Regions from separate parts of the Kitasatospora sp. NPDC001527 genome, predicted to be linked through region 1. Evidence: riboswitches for the same ligand, from Rfam matches in the RefSeq annotation. Region 1 holds a riboswitch; each other region holds the start of a gene.
The links. A riboswitch is a leader RNA that binds a small molecule or an ion and turns the genes downstream of it on or off. The one in region 1 is predicted to bind cobalamin.

Region 1 (4,138 bases):
GGCGACGCGCTGGTCTTCATGGACGGCGGCGTGGTCGTCGAGTCCGGCAATCCCCGCGACGTCCTCACCAACCCCCAGCACGAGCGCACCCGCGCGTTCCTCTCCAAGGTGCTCTGAGGGTGCCCTGAGAGTGCTCCGGGCCCGGTGCTCCGAACCGCACCGCCCCACGGCGCCCGGCAGGCCGGTCCTGCCGGGCGCCGGCGCTTTCCCGCTTTCGCCCCCCGGGTAATAGGCTGGAGGCGATCAGCCCGTTACCGATCTCTGGAAGGACCACCGTGGAGCTCGCCTCGTACGCCGATCTGGCCGTCCGGCTGGTGAACACCGAGGAACCCGGGCGCGGCACCGACTCGCTGACCTCGGTGGAGGCGGTGCGCGGCCTGTTCTCGGACGCCGCCCGGGCCCGCGACCTGGCCGACGAGTCCGACCTGCCCCGGCTGCGGGCCGTCCGCACCCGGCTGCGCGGGGTCTTCGAGGCCGCCGCCGAGGGCGAGGAGGTCCGCAGCGTCGACCTGCTGAACAGCCTGCTGATGGAGTTCCCGGTCAGCCCGCTGGTCTCCGGGCACGACTACCTCGACGAGGCCGGCCGGCCCCGCTGGCACCTGCACCTCGCCGACAACTCCCCCACCGCCACCGCGCACTTCAGCGCCGTGGCCTGCATGGGCCTGGCCGTGCACCTGACCGAGCTGGGCGCCGACCGGCTCGGCATCTGCCAGGCCGCGCCCTGCCGCAACGCCTACCTGGACACCTCCACCAACCGGTCGCGCCGGTACTGCTCGGACCGCTGCGCGACCCGCGCCAACGTCGCCGCCTACCGCGCCCGCAAGCGCCTGGAGGCCGCGGCCGCGGCCGGCGGCGCGGAAGGTTAGGGCGCGCCCCGCAGTTCCTCCGGGCGGACCCAGACGCCGAGGCGGCGGGCCAGCCCGGGGACCCTGGCGAGCGGCCCGGAGAGCAGCAGCCGCTCCAGCCGGCGGCCGGGCGCCAGCCAGACCGGGCGCGGGCGCAGCCGCAGCAGCACCCGGCCGAGCACCAGCTCGTCCGGCACCGCGCCGTAGCTGCGGCTGTCGCTGTCCACCGGCCGGTTGTCGGAGAGCAGCCACCAGCCCTTGGGGCGCCGCCCGTCGGCGCGCTTGACCACCAGCAGGTTCTGCTGGAACGGGTGGCGGAAGACCACCACCGCGCCGGGCCGGATCCGCGCGCCGTACCGCACCAGGAGCTGGTCACCGTCACGCAGGGTCGGCACCATCGAGTCCCCCGCCACGTCGATCAGCCCGAACGGCGCGCCGCCCGCCGGGGGCCCCTCCTCCGCTTCCGCGCTCCGTGCCACGACTCCTCCTCCCGGACCGCGTCCCACCGCGTCCCGCTGTCGCACACCAGTCTGCCGCACCGGACACCGCCCGCCGATGTCCGGAATCACCCGGTTCCGGCTCCGCCTTTTGCCCTAGGCCCGCCGCCCGACCGAGAAACCGCAGGGCCCGAAGGGTAATCTCGGGCGCGGGAAGACGATCTAAGGAAGGACTCCCATGTTCTCTCGTCTGTTTGCACCGCGCGCCACCGCCCACGCCCACTGCGACCTGCCCTGCGGTGTGTACGACCCGGCCCAGGCCCGCCTTGAGGCCGAGTCCGTGAAGGCCACCCAGGAGAAGTACCAGGCCAACGAGGACGCGCACTTCCGCGCCCGCGCCATCATCATCAAGGAGCAGCGCGCCGAGGCCGTCAAGCACCACATCTCGGTGCTGTGGAGCGACTACTTCAAGGCCCCGCACTTCGAGAAGTACCCGCAGCTGCACCAGCTGATCAACGACACCCTGAAGGCCGCCTCGGCCGCCAAGGCGTCCACCGACCCGGCCACCGGCCAGGCGCTGCTCGACCTCATCGCCGAGGTCGACAAGATCTTCTGGGAGACCAAGCAGGGCTGATCCCCGCTCACTCCATCTTTCGAGCGCCCCCCGTCCGCACGCCGGACGGGGGGCGCTCGTGTGGTCCCGGCCGCAGTGCTCTCACCCGCTCGCCTCCGGGGCGCTCGGGGCGGGGCGGTAAGGGATGCCTGCCCTTGGCGCTTGTTATGCTGCCAGGGCGTCCCGAGGGGGAAGCCGGTGAGAATCCGGCGCTGACCCGCAACGGTAAACGGTGCCCCGCGCCCGTGAGCCCGATCGCCCGAGGACGCCGACCTCCCGACAACTCGCCGTGGACTGCGAGGGGATGGCGCCCCGGCACACCCGCGCCCGGGCGTGCCGCCCCGTGCCGTGCGCGGCCCGAGGCAAGGCGCGCCCACCAGTGAGCAGCACCGCGACCGCACCGGCCACCGCCGCGGCCCCACCGGGCCCGCGCCGAACACCCGCGGTCCCGCTGGCCGCCGCCCTCGCCCTGGCGCTGCTGGTCTCCCTGGTCTGCGCCGTCGCGGTCGGCTCCTCCGGACTCGGCTGGAGCCAGGTCCTGCGGCTGCTGCGCGCCGGACTGACGGGCGGCCGGCTGGAGGCCGACGAGGCCGCCGCCTACGCGATCGTCTGGGAGATCCGGCTGCCGCGCGCCGTCCTGGCCGCGGTGGTCGGCGCCGGACTCGCCGCCACCGGGGTCGCCGTCCAGGCGATGGTCCGCAACGCGCTCGCCGACCCCTTCGTGCTGGGCATCTCCTCCGGTGCCTCGGTCGGCGCCAACGCCGTGCTGATGCTGGGCGCCTTCGCCTCGCTCGGCGTCTGGGCGCTGTCCGCCTCCGCCTTCGCCGCCGCCCTGCTCGCCATGGTGCTGGTCTACCTGACGGCCCGTACCGCCCACGGGCTCACCCCGCTGCGACTGGTGCTCACCGGCACCGCGATGTCCTACGGCTTCTCCGCGCTGACGGCGCTGATGGTCTTCGCCGCCGCCCGCGGCGAGGCCGCCCGCTCCGCGATGATGTGGCTGCTCGGCAGCCTCGGCGGGGCGACCTGGGGCTCGGTGCCGATCGCCGCCGTCACCGTGCTGGCCGGTCTGGCGTACCTGGCCTGCGCCGCCGGGCGGCTGGACGCGCTGGCGATGGGCGACGAGACGGCCGCCTCGCTCGGCGTGGACCCGGACCGGCTGCGCCGCGAGCTGTTCGTGGTCACCGCGGCCGTCACCGGCACCGTGGTCGCGGTCAGCGGGGCGATCGGCTTCGTCGGACTGATGGTCCCGCACCTGGTGCGGATGCTGGTCGGCGCCGGCCACCGCCGGGTGCTGCTGGTCGCGCCGCTCGCCGGAGCGCTGCTGCTGGTCTGGGTGGACATCGTCTCCCGCACCCTGCTGGCGCCCGCCGAGCTGCCGGTCGGCGTGGTCACCGCGGCCCTCGGGGTGCCCTGCTTCCTGCTGCTGATGCGCCGTCGCGGCTACTCCTTCGGAGGTGGCCGGTGACCGCCCTCCCCACCACCGCCCTCCCCACCGCCGCCCTGGACCTCGCCGTCGACGGGGTCTCGGTCGACCTGGCCGGCGTCCGGCTGGTGCACGACGTCACGCTGACCGCCGCCGCCGGCCAGGTGGTCGGCCTGATCGGCCCGAACGGCAGCGGCAAGTCCACCCTGCTGCGCTGCGTCTACCGGGCGCTGCGGCCCGCCGCCGGCGCCGTCCTGCTGGGCGGCGACGAGCTGCACGCGCTCGCCCCGCGCGAGGCCGCCCGCCGGGTGGCGGCGCTGCCGCAGGAGCACTCCGCCGAGTTCGACTTCACGGTGGCCGAGGTGGTCGGCATGGGCCGGCTGCCGCACCGGCGCGGTGCCCTGGCCGGGCCGTCCGCCGGGGACGCGGACCGCTGCGCCGAGGCGCTGCGCCGGGTCGGCGCCGCGCACCTGGCCGCCCGGGGCTTCCTGAGCCTGTCCGGCGGCGAGAAGCAGCGGGTGCTGATCGCCCGCGCACTCGTCCAGGAGCCCCGGGTGCTGGTCCTCGACGAGCCCACCAACCACCTGGACATCGCCCACCAGCTGGAGGTGCTGGCACTCGTCCGGGAGGCCGGGCCGACGGTGCTCACCGCGCTGCACGACCTCAACCTGGCCGCCGGGCACTGCGATCTGCTCTACGTGGTCGCGGACGGCCGGATCGTCGCCTCCGGGCCGCCCGCCGAGGTGCTCGAACCCGGGCTGCTGGCCGAGGTGTTCAGGGTCCGCGCGACGCCCGTGCGGCACCCGGTCACCGGCGC
Region 2 (4,138 bases), on a different contig from region 1:
CGGTGGAGACCCCGTAGCCGCGGTACTGCGCGCCGAGCACCACGGTCAGGAAGTCGCCCTCCTCCACCCGCCGGTCGGTGGGCTGGTGCGCCTGCTGGCCGGAGTGGCTGCCGGTGCCGACCGAGACCGGGAAGGCCGCCCGGTCCGCGCCGTGGTCGATCATCCGGCGCTCCAGCTCCATCGCCAGGTGCCGCTCGGTGCGGCCGACCAGGATCGACTCCAGCAGTTCGCCGAGCGCCTGGTCGGCGATCTCCGCGGCGATCCGCAGGTCGGCGATCTCGTGCTCGTCCTTGACCACCCGCAGCCGCTCCACCGCCTGGCCCACGTCGCTCAGCCGCACCCCCTCGGCCAGCCCGGCCACCGCCCGGTGCCGGGTGACCGTCAGGTCGTGCTCCTCCACCGCGAGCCCGGCCACCCGCAGCCGGGCCGCGGCGGCGGCCGCGGCCAGCGCGGTGTCCGCCCCGGCCGCCACCGGCAGCTGGGTGACCTCGGGGGCGATCAGGTGCTCGCCGGTGTCGTCCGGCGGCAGGTCGTCCGGCAGCGCGAGCAGCGCCCGGTCCCGGGTCAGCAGCAGGCTCGCCCCGCACGGCGGGCACCCGGTGAGGTACCGCACGTTCGCCGCCCGGGTGATCAGCGCCGCGTCGGCCCCGGACGCACCACAGTGCTCCCGCAACCGCTCCCGCCGGCCCGCGTACCCATCAGCCATGCGTCGAGCCTACGAACCCGCCCCCCGATCCGCCCGCCGAACGCCCCCACCCGGGCCCCGCCCCGGCGCCGAGCCGGGCCCCGCTACAGCTTGCTCGCGGGCGCGTACTCCGCGCCCCCGGCGGGCTTCGGGGCCCACTTCTTCTCGACGCCGGCCAGGCGCCAGTAGGCGATGGCGGCGGCCCAGACCACCACGAACAGGCCGACGATCGCGTAGCCGACGTTGTCCAGGGAGATGTCCGCGATCCAGCCGGTCACCGGGTCGGTGAGGTCCAGCTTCTCGTGGAGGACGCCGACCAGTTCGATGGTGCCGATGATGAAGGCGACCGCGATGGACAGGCCGGTGATGGTCAGGTTGTAGTACACCTTCCGCACCGGGTTGGAGAACGCCCACTGGTAGGCGAAGTTCATGAAGGTGCCGTCCAGCGTGTCGAACAGGCTCATCCCGGCCGCGAAGAGCAGCGGCAGGCAGACGATCGCGTACCAGGGGAGGCCGGAGGCCGCGCCCGAGCCGGCCATCACCATCAGGGTGACCTCGGTCGCGGTGTCGAAGCCCAGGCCCAGCACCATGCCGACCGGGAACATCTGCCCGGGCCGGGTGATCGAGCGGGTCGCCCGGTTCAGCACCCGGGCCAGCAGGCCGCGGGCGTTCAGGTGCTCCTCCAGCTCGGCCTCGTCGAACCGCCCGGCCCGCATCGAGCGGAACACCCTGAGGATGCCGAACAGCGCGGCCAGGTTCAGCGCGCCGATCAGGTAGAGGAAGACGCCGGAGGCCGAGGTGCCGACCATGCCCAGCCACTGGTGGGTGGTCGAGTCGTCGTCCATCAGCGTGTTGGCCAGCTGCGCGCCACCCGCCACCAGGGCGGCCATCAGCACCACCATCGAGGAGTGCCCGAGCGCGAACCAGAAGCCCACCGAGACCGGGCGCTTGCCGTCCGCCATCAGCTTGCGGGTGGTGTTGTCGATCACCGCGATGTGGTCGGCGTCGAAGGCGTGCCGCATGCCGAGGGTGTAGGCGGTGATGCCCAGGCCCACCCCGAAGACCTGGGTGCCCACCTCGTACTTCTCCGGTGCGACCAGGAAGATCAGCGTGCCGAACGCCACCACGTGCATGGCGAGGATCACGCCCATCAGTCCGGCTGTGCGCAGGGTGTCCTCGCGGCGCCAGCGGAAGGCGGGCAGGGCGGCGGGCGGCGCCGCGGCCGCGGCGGTTTCGGGCAGGGTCATCTGCGGATCACGCTCCAGCACCTCGTGGAAAGACTTCGTGAGATGCCGCGGCCGGTCTCCTGGCTGACGGGGCTCCCGTACCCGCCTTCCCAGCCGCGCGAGGCGCCCAGTGGCGTCGTGGGTACGGACACTCTCCCCCGATCACAGTGGCGAGGGCCGCTCCGGACTGGGACCCCTGAGGGTCCGTCACCGGTCTTCCCGAGCACCACGGCGGGGAACACGGTAGGGGCCAGGGACAACGCTTGCAAGGCTGCGCACCTGCGCAGGTGTCCAGGATCACAGCCCGCCGCCTGCCAGAATGGGCCGTATGCATCTCGTACCGGCCGACCGCGCGGGCCACCGCACCATCGACGGCCACCGGGTCTGCGAGGCCATCGCCGCGATCGGCGACACGGCCCACGTCCGCTCCTGGGCCGACCGCTTCGCCCTGCTCGCCGACCCCGGCAGGCTCGCCCTCCTGCTCGCCCTGCACCGCACCGGCCCGCTCGCCGTGACCGACCTCGCGGTCGCCACCGGCATGCGCGACCCCGCCGTCTCCCAGGCCCTGCGGCTGCTGCGGACGGCCGGTGTGGTCGCCGGGGAGAAGGAGGGGCGTGTCGTGCGCTACCGGCTCGTGGACGCCACCCTGCGCCCCCTGCTCGACCAGTGCGCCGGTGACGCCCCCGCCGCGGCGGCGGGCTGACCCCCCGTCCGGCGTCCGTCCGGACGCCGCGCCCGGCCGGGCCCCGTTGCGTACGATCATGACGTGCTGAACCGCCGCCGGCTCCGGGCCCGGCCCGACGACGACCGCTGGAACACCCGGCCCGCCCGGGCCCGTGTCCTGGCGGTGGCCCGCACCCTCACCTCGGCGACCCGCGTCCTGGACGTCCTCACCCTGCTGCGCGAACTGGACGGCATCGGCTTCTCCGTCACCGTCAACCCCGGCTCCGCGTTCGCCGCCGGCCTCGACGACTACCTCCGCGCCCAGCCCGGCCTGACCGTCCTGCCCTGGCGGGACGCCGTCCGCAGGCCCTTCGACCTCGCCGTCGCCTGCGCCGTCCACGCCTCGATGCACCGGCTGCGCGCACCCCTCGTCGTCCTGCCGCACGGCGCCGGCTACAACCGCCTGGTCCCCGAGTCCACCGGCGACACGGTGACCTCCGCCGGGCTCTCCCGGCGCGAGCTCACCCACCGCGGCCGGGTCTTCCCCGCCGTCATCGGCCTCTCCCACCGGGAACAGTTCGAGCGCCTGCGGGCCGCCTGCCCCGAGGCCCTGCCCCGCGCCCGCGAGGTCGGCGACCCGTGCTTCGACCGGATGCTCGCCTCACTCGCCGCCCGCGACGGCTACCGGGCCGCCCTCGGCGCGGTCGACGGCCGCCGGCTCGTCGTGGTCAACTCCACCTGGAGCGAGCACTCGCTGCTGGGCCGCCATCCGGGCCTGCCGCTGCGACTGGTCGAACAGCTGCCCGCCGACGAGTACGCCGTCGCCGTCGTCCTGCACCCCAACGTCTGGGCCCGGCACGACCCGCGTGCCCTGCTCGCCGCCGCCGAACGCCGCGGCCTGCGGCTCGTCCCGCCGGACCAGGGCTGGCAGGCCACCCTGATCGCCGCCGACTGCGTGATCGGCGACCACGGCTCGGTCTCCTTCTACGGCGCCGCCCTGGAACGCCGCACCCTGCTGGTCGCCACCGGCGCCGCCGAACTCGACCCCCGCTCCCCCGGCTACGCCTTCGGCCAGACCGCCCCGGCCCTCGACCCCGACGGCGACCTGCTCGCCCAGCTCGAACGGGCGATGGCCGACCAGGACCCGGCCGCCCTGCGCCCGGTCACCGACCGCTCGCTGGGCCGGCGCGGCGAGTCCGCCCGGCTGCTGCGCGACCTGCTCCTCGCCCACCTGCCCGGCATCGAGCAGCCGCCCGGTGACCCGCGGCCGCTGCCCTACCCCCGGCCGGTCCCGCTCGCCGCCGAACGGCCCACCGCCTACGACGTGGTGGCCACCGGCGAGGGCGACACGATCCACCTGCGCCGCTACCCCGTGGGCCCCGGCCACCACTCCCCGCGCGGCTTCCACGCGGTCGCCGACGAGGAACCCCGCCTCGCCCTGCGGCACACCGCCGAGGTGCTGGCCCGCACCGAGGCCGACGCCGAGCACCCCGCCGAGGCCTGGCTGGCCGCCACCGCCGCCGAGCTCCCCGGCCTCGCCGTCGCGGTCGCCGCCCTCGGCCCG
Region 3 (4,138 bases), on a different contig from region 1:
GTCCAGGAGTACCCGTCCCGCGCTCGGCCGGGTCAGCCCGGCGACCGCGCGCAGCAGGGTGGTCTTCCCGGCGCCGTTGGGTCCGAGCAGGCCGGTGACCCGGCCGGGGGCGAACGCGAGCGAGACTTCGTCCAGCAGCGTGGCTCTGCCGATGCGCACACGAAGGCCCTCCGCACGCAGCCCGGCGGGCGTCGCCGTCACTGCCCGCTCCCGTCGGCCCGCCCCTGGCGCCACAGCAGCCAGGCGAAGAAGGGCGCTCCGAGCCCGGCCGTGATGACGCCGACGGGGATCTCCCGGTCGGGGAGGAGCGAGCGCGCCACGATGTCGCCGCCCACCAGGAGGGACGCGCCCACCAGCGCCGACACGGGCAGCAGGAGGGCGTGGCGCGGGCCGCAGACGAGCCGGACCACGTGCGGTACGACCAGGCCGAGGAACCCGATGACGCCGGTGTTGGCGACCAGGCACGCGGTCACCAGCGCCGCGGTGGCGACGAGGACCCAGCGGGTGCGCTCGACGTGGACGCCGAGGGAGCGGGCGGCGGTCTCGCCGAAGGCGAAGGCGTCCAGGTCGCGGGCCGATGAGGCCAGGACCGTGACACCGGCCAGCGCGACCGCCGTCAGGAAGACGGCGGTGGGCCACCGCACGCCGGCGACCGAGCCCAGCGTCCACTCCATGACACCGCGCGCCGCGTCGCGGTCCCCGAGGACCAGCACGACGAACGAGGTGTAGGCCCCGCACATCTGTCCCACGGCGATGCCCGCGAGCACGGTCCGGGTGGTCGGCAGCGACCGGGTGCGCGCGCCGGCCAGGGCCAGGACGACGACGGCGGCGATCAGGGCACCGGCGAAGGCCGCCGTCGCCACCGCGCCCGTGCCCAGGGCGCCGGACACGCCGACGCCGAGCACGATCACGGTGACCGCGCCGGCCGCGGCTCCGTCCGAGATCCCGAGCAGGAAGGGATCGGCCAGGTCGTTCCCGGTCAGCGTCTGCAGCACCGCACCGCAGACCGCGAGGCCGGCGCCGGTGGCGGCCGCTCCCAGGACCCGCGGCAGCCGGAGCTGCCAGACGATCTGGTCGTCGAGCAGCGTCACGTGCGGGTCGCCCAGCCCGAGACGGCGCGCCACGACATCGATCACCGTCCGGACCGGCTCGTGGTGCGAGCCCACGGCCAGACCGAGGAGCACCGTGGTCAGCAGCAGGGCCGCACCGACGGCCAGGGCCGCCGCCGCGCGGCCCGGACCAGCGGGCCGCACGGCGGGGCGGGTTGCGGTGGTCATGAACCCGGGCGCAGCTTGCCCAGCCCCTCGGACACCCGGGCGGCGCCGTCGGCGAGCCGCACGCCGGGCGTCGACTCCGAGAACGGCACCACCACGAAAGCCTTGCGCTGCACGGCGGTGAGCCTGCTCAGCACCGGGTCGTTCTCCAGGTAGTCGATCTTGGACTGGGCCGTGTCCCAGTCGGCGTCCGCGAGCACGACGGCGTCCGGGTCCGCGGCGACGACCTTCTCCCAGCTCACGTTCTGCCAGGAACCGGGCAGGTCCGCGAAGACGTTGCGGGCGCCGACGGCGTCGAGCACCAGCTGGGGCCCGCCGTGGCCGGCGCCGATGTACGGCGCCTTGGTGTCCGAGTCGAACCACAGGACCTTCAGGCCTTTGCCGGCGGCTGTCGCCGTGAACCGGGCCAGCTGCTGCTCCTGCTGCCGCTGGATCGCGGTGGCCCGCTCCGTGACACCGAAGACCTCGGCGACGTCGTTCAGTTCGCCCCACATCGCCTGCCAGGTCGTCGGCGGCACCTGGCTCCTGTCCGAGCAGCCGAACGGGGACAGGTACGACGGGATCCCCTGGCCGCGCAGTTCCTCCCGGCTTCCCGCGACCTTGTCGGTGAACGCGCTGGAGTAGGAGGCGTACAGGAAGCCGGGACGGGCCGCGAGGAGCTTCTCCTTCGTCGGGTACTCCTTGGAGAGCACCGGAACGGAGTCGTAGGCCGCCTTCCACTTCTCCGGGACGGAATCGTCGAGATAGGCGGTACCGGCCATGCGGGACTGCAGGCCGAGGGCCAGGGCGACCTCGGTGGCACCCTGGTTGAGCGTCACCAGCCGGTCGGGCGGCGCGCCGACGGTCACGGTGGTCCCGCAGTTGTCCACACGGACGGGCTCGGCACTTCCGGTCGTCGCGCTGGACGCGACGGGCGCGGGGGCGCCCGCGCAGGCGCCGAGTACGCCGGCGAACAGGACGGCCGCGACCGCCCGGCCGGCACGGACCGGACCTGCGGGGCGTGCGGAACGCATGGATCGGAACGGACGCGGAAGACCGCTGGGCACGTGTTCTCCAAAACCCTCGTGGAACATGTCGCGCCGTGGCCGGTCTCCTGGCTCCCGCATCGACACACCGAGGCCGACCTTCCCGGGCGGCTCATCCAGCCCGCCCAGTGGCCCTGACCGCTGGGGAAGCCGGTCAGCGAGGGCCGCGGCACTCCGCGGCAACAGTGGCGAGGGCCGCACCGGACTCAGACCGGTTTCCCGAACACCACGGCGATTGCAAGGTATCAGGCACGGTCGGGTCGGTGCCGCCCGGCACCTGGGACGGTCGTTTGGACAGTTCGGGCTCGGATAGCCCGGGCACGCGACTGATGCGCGAACTCCCGGGGACGTACGCCGTGCCGAAGACTCACCTTTCGCCGTTCCACGACCGCCACAGATCCGAGTACGGTCCGCCCGCGCCGACCAGCTCGTCGTGGGTGCCCAGTTCGACGATGCGGCCGGACTCCATGACGGCGATGCGATCGGCGTCGTGTGCGGTCTGCAGCCGGTGGGCGATGGCGATGACGGTGCGGCCCGACCGGACGGCGGCCACTGCCCGCTCCGCCTGCCGGGCCGTCGTCGGGTCGAGCAGTGACGTGGCCTCGTCCAGGATCAGGGTGTGCGGGTCCGCCAGATGCACCCTGGCCAGGGTGAGCTGCTGCGCCTGGGCGGCCTCCAGTTCGACTCCGCCCGAGCCCAGCGGGGTGTCCAGGCCCTCCGGCAGTTCGGCCACCCAGTCCGCTTCCACGGACCGCAGGGCCGCGAGGACGGCCTCGTCGTCGGCTTCGGGGGCGGCCATGGTCATGTTGTCGCGGAGGGTGCCCATGAACACGTGGTGCTGTTGCGTGATGAGGACGATGCGGTTGCCCAGTTCGCCCGCCGCGGCCTGGTCGGCGACGGGCACGCCGCCGACCAGGACGTGGCCGGCGTCAGGGACGTCCGCACCGGACAGCAGCTTGCCGAGGGTGGACTTGCCGGCTCCCGACCGGCCGACCACCGCCAGCCGTTCACCGGGACGGACCAGCAGGTCCACGTCCTTGAGGATCTCGTGCCCGGGGACGTAGGAATACCCCACGCCCTTGACCTCGATGAGGTCGTCCACAGGGGCCGACACGGGAGCGTCAGCTGTGTGCGACACCAGCCCGACACCCTTGATGCGGGCGAACGAGGCGCCGCTGCGCTGCAGTTGTTCGACCCAGACGAGCATCTGGTTGAGCGGGTCGACCAGCTGCCACATGTACAGGCTGCCCGCCACCACGACTCCCAGGGAGATCGTGCCGTTGAGGTAGCCGAACCCGCCCACGAGCAGGATGAGCGCCATGGGCAGCGTGTGCGCGAACTCGGTGACCGGGAACAGCACCGTCCGCAGGGAGAGGGTGCGCATGCCGGCGCGGTAGGTGGTGTCGATGGCCTCGTCGAGGGTGCTGTTCCGCAGTTCGCCCAGCCCGTAGGCCTCGACGGTACGGGCGCCGTGGGCGGTGGAGTTGAGGATCTCGGAGACATCGCCGGCGGCCGCTCCCTCGGCGAGGTAGGCGTCGCGGGAGCGCGCGAGGTACCAGCGGCTCACCCCCCACACGAGCGGCAGTCCCACGACCGAGCAGAGACCGAGCAGCGGGTCGAGGAGGAAGACCGCGGCGAAGATGAACACGACCTGGATGCCGGAGATGAACATGTCCGGAGCCGCATTGCGCAGCGTGGCCGCGACGGTCGAGACGTCCAGGGTGGTACGGGTGACCAGATCACCGGTGCTCACCTCGTCCGCGACACGCCCCGGCAGCGAGAGGGTGTGGTCGACGACCTCCTCGCGGAGCCTGGCGAGCGCGCGCTCGCCGAAGCGAT

Region 2: linked by a shared signal. The riboswitch ahead of nicT (Nickel transporter NicT) and the one ahead of ABT238_RS31390 (FecCD family ABC transporter permease) in region 1 are both predicted to bind cobalamin.
Region 3: linked by a shared signal. The riboswitch ahead of ABT238_RS15270 (ABC transporter substrate-binding protein) and the one ahead of ABT238_RS31390 (FecCD family ABC transporter permease) in region 1 are both predicted to bind cobalamin.

The regions. Positions count from the first base shown of each region.
Region 1 covers NZ_JBEPAM010000048.1:36,059-40,196, reverse strand. The annotation lists gene ABT238_RS31410 (amino acid ABC transporter ATP-binding protein) at 1-117, shown strand, start outside; gene ABT238_RS31405 (CGNR zinc finger domain-containing protein) at 276-866, shown strand; gene sodX (nickel-type superoxide dismutase maturation protease) at 863-1,243, opposite strand; gene sodN (superoxide dismutase, Ni) at 1,521-1,916, shown strand; cobalamin riboswitch at 2,041-2,168, shown strand; gene ABT238_RS31390 (FecCD family ABC transporter permease) at 2,275-3,363, shown strand; gene ABT238_RS31385 (ABC transporter ATP-binding protein) at 3,399-4,138, shown strand, end outside.
Region 2 covers NZ_JBEPAM010000037.1:25,489-29,626, forward strand. The annotation lists gene ABT238_RS27525 (M24 family metallopeptidase) at 1-706, opposite strand, end outside; gene nicT (Nickel transporter NicT) at 790-1,932, opposite strand; cobalamin riboswitch at 1,965-2,157, opposite strand; gene ABT238_RS27535 (ArsR/SmtB family transcription factor) at 2,240-2,614, shown strand; gene ABT238_RS27540 (hypothetical protein) at 2,678-4,138, shown strand, end outside.
Region 3 covers NZ_JBEPAM010000012.1:73,438-77,575, forward strand. The annotation lists gene ABT238_RS15260 (ABC transporter ATP-binding protein) at 1-159, opposite strand, end outside; gene ABT238_RS15265 (FecCD family ABC transporter permease) at 198-1,277, opposite strand; gene ABT238_RS15270 (ABC transporter substrate-binding protein) at 1,274-2,287, opposite strand; cobalamin riboswitch at 2,341-2,545, opposite strand; gene ABT238_RS15275 (ABC transporter ATP-binding protein) at 2,667-4,138, opposite strand, start outside.